Linked DNA regions of Luteibacter rhizovicinus DSM 16549. The protein of the gene in region 1 interacts with the protein of each later gene in a pairwise test. Links are inferred from orthologs where the notes say so. Each region holds a gene or a part of one and is shown on either strand. Other genes may lie near its edges.

Region 1 (3,317 bases):
GCACGGCAATGTGGATATCCGCCAGGTGTCGCTCGCCTTCAACGCCAACGAACGGATCACCGACATGCGGGTGAACGAAGGCGACCGGGTGAGCGCCGGGCAGGTCCTCGCGACGCTGGATACGACGACGCTCGCGCTGCGCCTGGCCCGGTCGCAGGCCCAGCTGGCCGTGCAGGACGAGGTGCTGCGGCGGCTGGAGGCGGGCAACCGTCCGCAGGAGATTGCCCAGGCCGATGCCAATGTGCGCGCGGCCGTCGCCGATGCACGCAAGGCACACCAGACACTCGATCGCCTGCGGGCGATCAGCCAGGGCACGGGCGGTCGCGCGGTGAGCCGCGAAGAGCTGGACGATGCCGTGGCCGCCGCCGCCTCGGCCGATGCGAAGCTCGATGCCGAACGCAAGGCACAGGATCTCTCAGTAGCCGGCCCCCGCAAGGAAGACATCGACGAGGCACGCGCCCAGCGCGATGCCGCCCTTGCCGACAGTGCCGTGACGAAACAACAGCTCGCCGACGCCGAACTGAAGGCGCCCTCCGATGCCGTGGTGAGGAGCCGGTTGCTCGAACCCGGCGACATGGCCTCGCCGCAACGACCGGCCTACGCACTCGCCCTCGTGCATCCGAAGTGGGTACGTGCGTATGTGTCGGAGGCTAACCTCAGCCGGATCAAGCCGGGGCAGGCGGCTCGCGTGACGACGGATAGCGCGCCCGATCAGCCGATCGACGGCCGCATCGGTTACATCTCGTCGGTCGCCGAATTCACGCCGAAGAACGTCGAGACCAACGAGCTGCGCACCAGCCTCGTCTACGAGGTGCGGATCAACGTGACCGATCCGGACGACCGCCTGCGCATGGGCATGCCGGCGACCGTGGAACTGCCGGGCACCGTCGCGGCACAGCCATGACTACGCCGGTGGCCTTGGTGGCGCAGGGCGTCAGCAAACGCTTCATCGTCAAGAAGGCCGGGCGCACCGTGGTCGCGCTGGACGACGTCTCGATCGAGGTGAAGGGCGCGGCGTTGACCGCGCTGGTCGGCCCCGATGGCGCCGGTAAGACGACCCTGCTGCGACTGGCCGCTGGCTTGATGGTCGCCGACGCGGGGACGATGACGGTACTCGGCATCGACGCGGCCACGGACCCGCAGGCGATCCAGAACCGGATCAGCTACATGCCGCAACGCTTCGGTCTCTATGACGACCTGAGCGTGCAGGAGAACCTCGATCTCTACGCCGACCTTCACGGGGTTCCCGCGGACGTGCGCGGCAAGCGCTATCAGCGCCTGATGGAGATGACCGACCTGGGGCGCTTTACCGATCGTCCCGCAGGCAAGCTATCCGGCGGCATGAAGCAGAAGTTGGGCCTGGCCTGCACCCTGGTGCGTTCTCCCGAACTGCTCCTACTCGACGAACCGACGGTGGGTGTCGATCCGCTGTCGCGTCGCGAGTTGTGGCAAATCCTCGAGCAGCTCGTCGGCGAAGAAAACCTCAGTGTGCTGGTCAGCACCTCGTACATGGACGAGGCCGCGCGTTGCGCGCACGTCGCCGTGTTGCATGACGGCAAGGTGCTGGCGCAGGGCACGCCGGCGTCGATACGCGATACCGCCGAAGGACTCTGTTTCGCCGTCACGCCACCGACGGACCAGGCGCCGCGGCATCTTCAGGCGCGTCTCCTTGACGACGACCAGACCATCGGTGCCGTACCACGCGGCGGCAAGGTTCACTTCGTGCGTACCCGGCTCGCGGTGGAACAGGGCGATCCCGGTCTCGCGCCGCTACTGGGCGACGTGGAAGCCATGTCGGTTCAGCCGACGCTCGAAGATGGATTCATGCTTGCGCTGCGGTCGAAGGTGCAGCGCGATCTTTCGTCGGCCGCCTCGGTCGGAACGTCGACAACGGCAACGACCTCGGCGTCGCATGCCGGGTCCACTGCGGCGAAGGCTGGCGAAACCGTGATCGAAGTGAAGGACCTCGTACGCACCTTCGGCGATTTCACCGCGGTGGATCGGACGAGTTTCTCGGTCAGCCAGGGCGAGATCTTCGGTCTGCTCGGGCCGAACGGCGCGGGTAAGACGACCACCTTTCGCATGCTTTGCGGTCTGTTACCGGCCAGCGGCGGGACGTTGCGCGTCGCCGGTTACGACCTGCGCAAGGCCCGGGCGCAGGCGCGCCAGCAGATCGGTTATGTGTCGCAGAAGTTCGCCCTCTACGGCAACCTGACCGTGGACGAGAACCTGACGTTCTTCGGTGGCGCTTATGGCCTCTCGGGCAAACGCCTGCGTGAGCGCATGGACGCCGTGAAGTCGCAGTTCGAACTCGATGACGCCGGCCACGCGCAGGCGGGGCTGCTGCCCGGCGGTTTCAAGCAGCGCCTGGCCATGGCCACGGGCCTGTTGCACGAGCCGGACATCCTCTTTCTCGATGAACCCACCAGCGGTGCCGACCCGCTCGCGCGCCGTGAATTCTGGCGACGGATCACAGCCCTCGCTGAAGCCGGCACCACCGTCGTCATCACCACCCACTTCATGGAGGAAGCCGAGTACTGCGACCGCGTGGTGATCCAGGATGCCGGCAAGGTACTGGCCCTGGGTACGCCAGCGGCGATCCGCCGCCAGGCGGGCGAGACCGATGCGCAGCCCTTCGACATGGAACAGGCGTTCATCGGCATCGTCGAACAGAATCGCAAGGCGACGCGCGATGGCTCGCGGGAGGCGGCATGAACGGCGGCTTCTGGCGGCGCCTGCTGGCGCTCACACGCAAGGAAGTGAAGCAGCTGCTGCGCGATCGCAGCAACCTCATGATGGGCATCGCACTGCCGCTGGTGCTGATCCTGATCTTCGGCTACGGGCTTTCGTTCGATGTGAAGAACGCGCCGGTGGCCGTGGTGATGGAAGACCACTCGCCGACGGCCAACGACATGATCGCCGGATTACGCCTGTCACCCTACCTGGCACCGACGGTGGTCGACAGCATGCACGACGCCGAGAACCTCATGCTGGCGCGCAAGGTCGACGCCATCCTGCGCCTTCCGTCTGATTTTTCACGACGCCTGGGCCTGGGCGATGCGCACGTACAGCTGATCCTGCACGGGGCCGATGCCAACACCTCGCGCACCATCCAGGGTTATGTGCAGAGCGCGCTGGCGCAGTCGACGGTGGTCCAGGCCGATCGGTCCGGCGACACGCCCTCGCCGGCGGTGGGCAGCGTGCACCTCGAGCAGCGCCTGTGGTTCAACGAGGCGAACACAAGTACCTGGTTCCTCGTGCCGGGACTCATCGTTCTCATCACCACCCTGGTCGGCGCATTCCTGACGGCCCTGGTG
Region 2 (3,543 bases), 2.2 Mb from region 1 along the record:
CCTTCCAGTCCAGACCTTCGACCGGCGCGTAGTTGATCTGCCAGGCATCCTTCGGCGTTTCGCGGTACTGCAGGCACTCGGTCTTCATGACGCCGTTCGTGCAAGGCACCTTGGCGCCGGCGATATACAGCAGTCGCGAGCGGGAGCCGTGGTCGGAAGGCGTGGTCGCGCAGGCGGCGAGGGAGAGGATGGAGGCAGCGAGAAGAGCGAGGCGCATGGCAGGAATCCCGGGTCGTATGCCTTGGAGAAATACCAGCTTCGGGGTGGCAATGCCATGGACGGGATGTGACGTTGGGGGGGGGCAGGTATTGGCTAGCACCCTTTTCGCCGATGAATCGGCTCCTACAAGGGCACCGCTCAACAAAAAAGGGGCCGGATTGCTCCGGCCCCTTCGTTTGCTCGCTATCAGGCGTACAGCGGGTTCGGCTTGTCGACGTCCAGCTTGTATTCCTTGATGGCGCGGCTCACGTCCTTCGCGTTGACCTTGCCGTCCTTCGCGAGGGCGGCCAGGGCGGCGTGGGCGATCCAGTAGCGATCGACCTCGAAGTGGCTGCGCAGGTTCGCACGCGAGTCGCTGCGACCGTAGCCGTCCGTGCCCAGCACCGTGTAGCGCATGCCATCGGGCATGAACGCACGGACCTGGTCGGCGAACTCACGAACGTAGTCGGTCGCGGCGATCGCCGGGCCCTGACGCTCACCGAGCAGGCCGGTGATGTACGGCACGCGCTGCGTGGCTTCCGGGTGCAGGCGGTTCCAGCGCTCGGCGTCGAAGCCTTCGCGGCGGACTTCCGAGAAGCTCGGCACCGACCAGATATCCGACGACACGCCGAAATCCTTCTCCAGCAGCTCGGCCGCGGCGATGACTTCGCGCAGGATCGTGCCCGAACCAAGCAGCTGCACGCGCGTCTCGTTCTTCTTCGCCTTGCCACCGTCCTTGAACAGGTACATGCCCTTGACGATGCCTTCCTCGCTGCCCTTCGGCAGGTCGGGGTGGGCATAGTTCTCGTTCATCACGGTGATGTAGTAGTACACATCCTCCTGCTCCTGCATCATCCGGCGCGTGCCGTCCTGCAGGATGACCGCCAGCTCATACGAGAAGGTCGGATCGTAGGAGATGACGTTCGGGATCGCGCCGGAGAGCAGGTGCGAATGGCCGTCTTCGTGCTGCAGGCCTTCACCGTTGAGCGTGGTGCGGCCGGCGGTGCCACCGATGAGGAAGCCGCGCGCGCGCATGTCGCCCGCTGCCCAGCAGAGGTCGCCGATGCGCTGGAAACCGAACATCGAGTAGTAGATGAAGAACGGCAGCATCGCGACATTGCTGATGCTGTAGCTCGTCGCCGCCGCCAGCCAGGCGCTCATGCCGCCGGCCTCGCTGATACCTTCCTGGAGGACCTGGCCCTTCTGGTCTTCGCGGTAGTACAGCAGCTGGTCGGCATCCTGCGGACGGTACTTCTGACCGAACGGCGCATAGATGCCGATCTGGCGGAACATGCCTTCCATGCCGAAGGTGCGGGCTTCGTCGGCGACGATCGGCACCACGCGCGGGCCGAGCTCCTTGTCACGCAGCATGAGGTTCATGCCGCGGACGAGGGCCATCGTCGTCGAGATCTCGCGCTCGCCCGTGCCCTTGGTGATCTGCTCGAAGGCTTCGAGCGTGGGCGCGGTGAACGACTGATCCGACTTGCGACGACGCTGCGGCAGCGAACCGCCGAGTGCACGACGGCGCTCGAGCATGTACTGCACTTCTTCCGAGTCCTTGCCCGGATGGTAGTACGGCACTTCCTCGAGCTTGTCGTCGGGGATGGGGATGTTGAAGCGGTCGCGGAAGGCGCGGATCGCGTCCGTGTCCATCTTCTTCTGGTTGTGCGCCGGGTTCTGCGACTCGCCGGCCGCGCCCATGCCATAGCCCTTCACCGTCTTGGCGAGGACTACGGTCGGCATGCCCTTGGTGTTCACGGCCGCGTGGTAGGCCGCATAGACCTTGTGCGGATCGTGACCGCCGCGGTTGAGGCGCCAGATGTCGTCGTCGGACATGTTGGCGACCAGCGCTGCGGTTTCCGGGTACTTGCCGAAGAACTTCTCGCGCGTGTATGCGCCGCCGAAGGCCTTGCAGGCCTGGTACTCGCCGTCGACCGTTTCCATCATCAGCTGGCGCAGCTTGCCCGTGGTGTCGCGGGCGAGGAGCGGATCCCAGTAGCTGCCCCAGGCGACCTTGATCGCGTTCCAGCCAGCACCACGGAAGACGCCTTCCAGTTCCTGGATGATCTTGCCGTTGCCGCGGACCGGGCCGTCGAGGCGCTGCAGGTTGCAGTTGATGACGAAGATGAGGTTGTCGAGGCCTTCGCGGCCGGCGAGCGAGATCGCACCCAGCGACTCCGGCTCGTCCGACTCGCCGTCGCCCATGAAGCACCAGATCTTGCGATCGGACTTCGGAATGAGGCCGCGGTGCTCGAGGTACTTCCAGAACTGCGCCTGGTAGATCGCCTGGATCGGGCCCAGGCCCATCGACACGGTCGGTACCTGCCAGTAGTCCGGCATCAGGTACGGATGCGGGTACGAGGAGAGACCCTTGCCCTTGCCTTCCACTTCCATGCGGAAGAGGTCGAGCTGTTCTTCGGTGATGCGGCCTTCGAGGAACGAACGCGCGTAGACGCCCGGCGCGGAATGGCCCTGGTGGAACACCAGGTCGCCCGGATGCTCGGCGCTCGGAGCGCGCCAGAAGTGGTTGAAGCCGACGTCATACAGCGTCGCCGAGGAGGCGAAGCTGGAGATGTGGCCGCCGAGGTCGCCTGGCTTACGGTTGGCGCGCACGACGGTGGCCAGTGCATTCCAGCGGATCAGCGAGCGGATGCGCCACTCGATCGCGGCGTTACCCGGGCTGCGCGCTTCCATGTGCGGCGGGATGGTGTTGACGTACTCGGTCGTCGGGTCGAACGGCAGGTAGCCGCCCGAGCGACGGGTGGAGTCGACCATCCGCTCGAGCAGAAAGTGCGCGCGCTCGGTGCCATCGTGATTGATGACGGCGTTGAGCGACTCGACCCATTCACGGGTTTCGGTGGGGTCGAGGTCCTGGTTCAGGATATCGTCGATCTGGTCCATGGATGCTCCGCTCGCGCCTAGCGCGCGCTTCATGAGGTCTGGGAAGCCCGCTGGGGTGGCGGGAAAACCTTTCCATGATACCGCGAAGTTTTCACATACGCGGCGGTATGGGGGTTTATCTCGTTCTAAATTGTTTTGTAGCGGGGGTTTCGTACCTGGCCCGGCTGACGCCGGGATCGCCGCTGAAGCGGCTCCCACATGGCGTTTGTGTGGGAGCCAATTTATCGGCGAAGCGGCGCAAAGCGCCGCCCGATCAATCGTTTACGACCGTACGGGGCTTACCTGCCCGGATCTGTGCCTCGACGCAGGCCACCGCGGTCATGTTGACGACCCGACGCACCGTCGCCTGCGGCGTCAGAATGTGGGCCGGCTTGGCCACGCCCATCAGGATGGGGCCGATGACCACGCCGTCGCACAGCACGCGGATCATGTTGTAGGCCGTGT

Evidence for each region.
Region 2: the proteins of BJI69_RS14915 (region 1) and aceE interact in binary tests that used the Escherichia coli proteins (3 or more experiments, as listed by UniProt). The link is inferred for Luteibacter rhizovicinus DSM 16549 from one-to-one orthologs.

What each region holds. Positions count from the first base shown.
Region 1 is NZ_CP017480.1:3,249,231-3,252,547, forward strand. What follows is about bases 309-3,307. They hold BJI69_RS14915 (ATP-binding cassette domain-containing protein), read left to right. Parts: upstream 309-900; coding sequence 901-2,715; downstream 2,716-3,307. Other genes in these bases: BJI69_RS14910 (HlyD family secretion protein), read left to right, coding at 309-904; BJI69_RS14920 (ABC transporter permease), read left to right, coding at 2,712-3,307. In the rest of the region: more of BJI69_RS14910, read left to right, coding at 1-308; more of BJI69_RS14920, read left to right, coding at 3,308-3,317. UniProt on the Escherichia coli protein: Part of the ABC transporter complex YbhFSR that could be involved in efflux of cefoperazone. Probably responsible for energy coupling to the transport system.
Region 2 is NZ_CP017480.1:1,070,579-1,074,121, forward strand. The notes cover bases 206-3,430. They hold aceE (pyruvate dehydrogenase (acetyl-transferring), homodimeric type), read right to left. Parts: upstream 3,100-3,430; coding sequence 406-3,099; downstream 206-405. Other genes in these bases: BJI69_RS05035 (DUF4377 domain-containing protein), read right to left, coding at 206-217; BJI69_RS05045 (NADP-dependent malic enzyme), read right to left, coding at 3,353-3,430. Also shown: more of BJI69_RS05035, read right to left, coding at 1-205; more of BJI69_RS05045, read right to left, coding at 3,431-3,543. UniProt on the Escherichia coli protein: Component of the pyruvate dehydrogenase (PDH) complex, that catalyzes the overall conversion of pyruvate to acetyl-CoA and CO(2).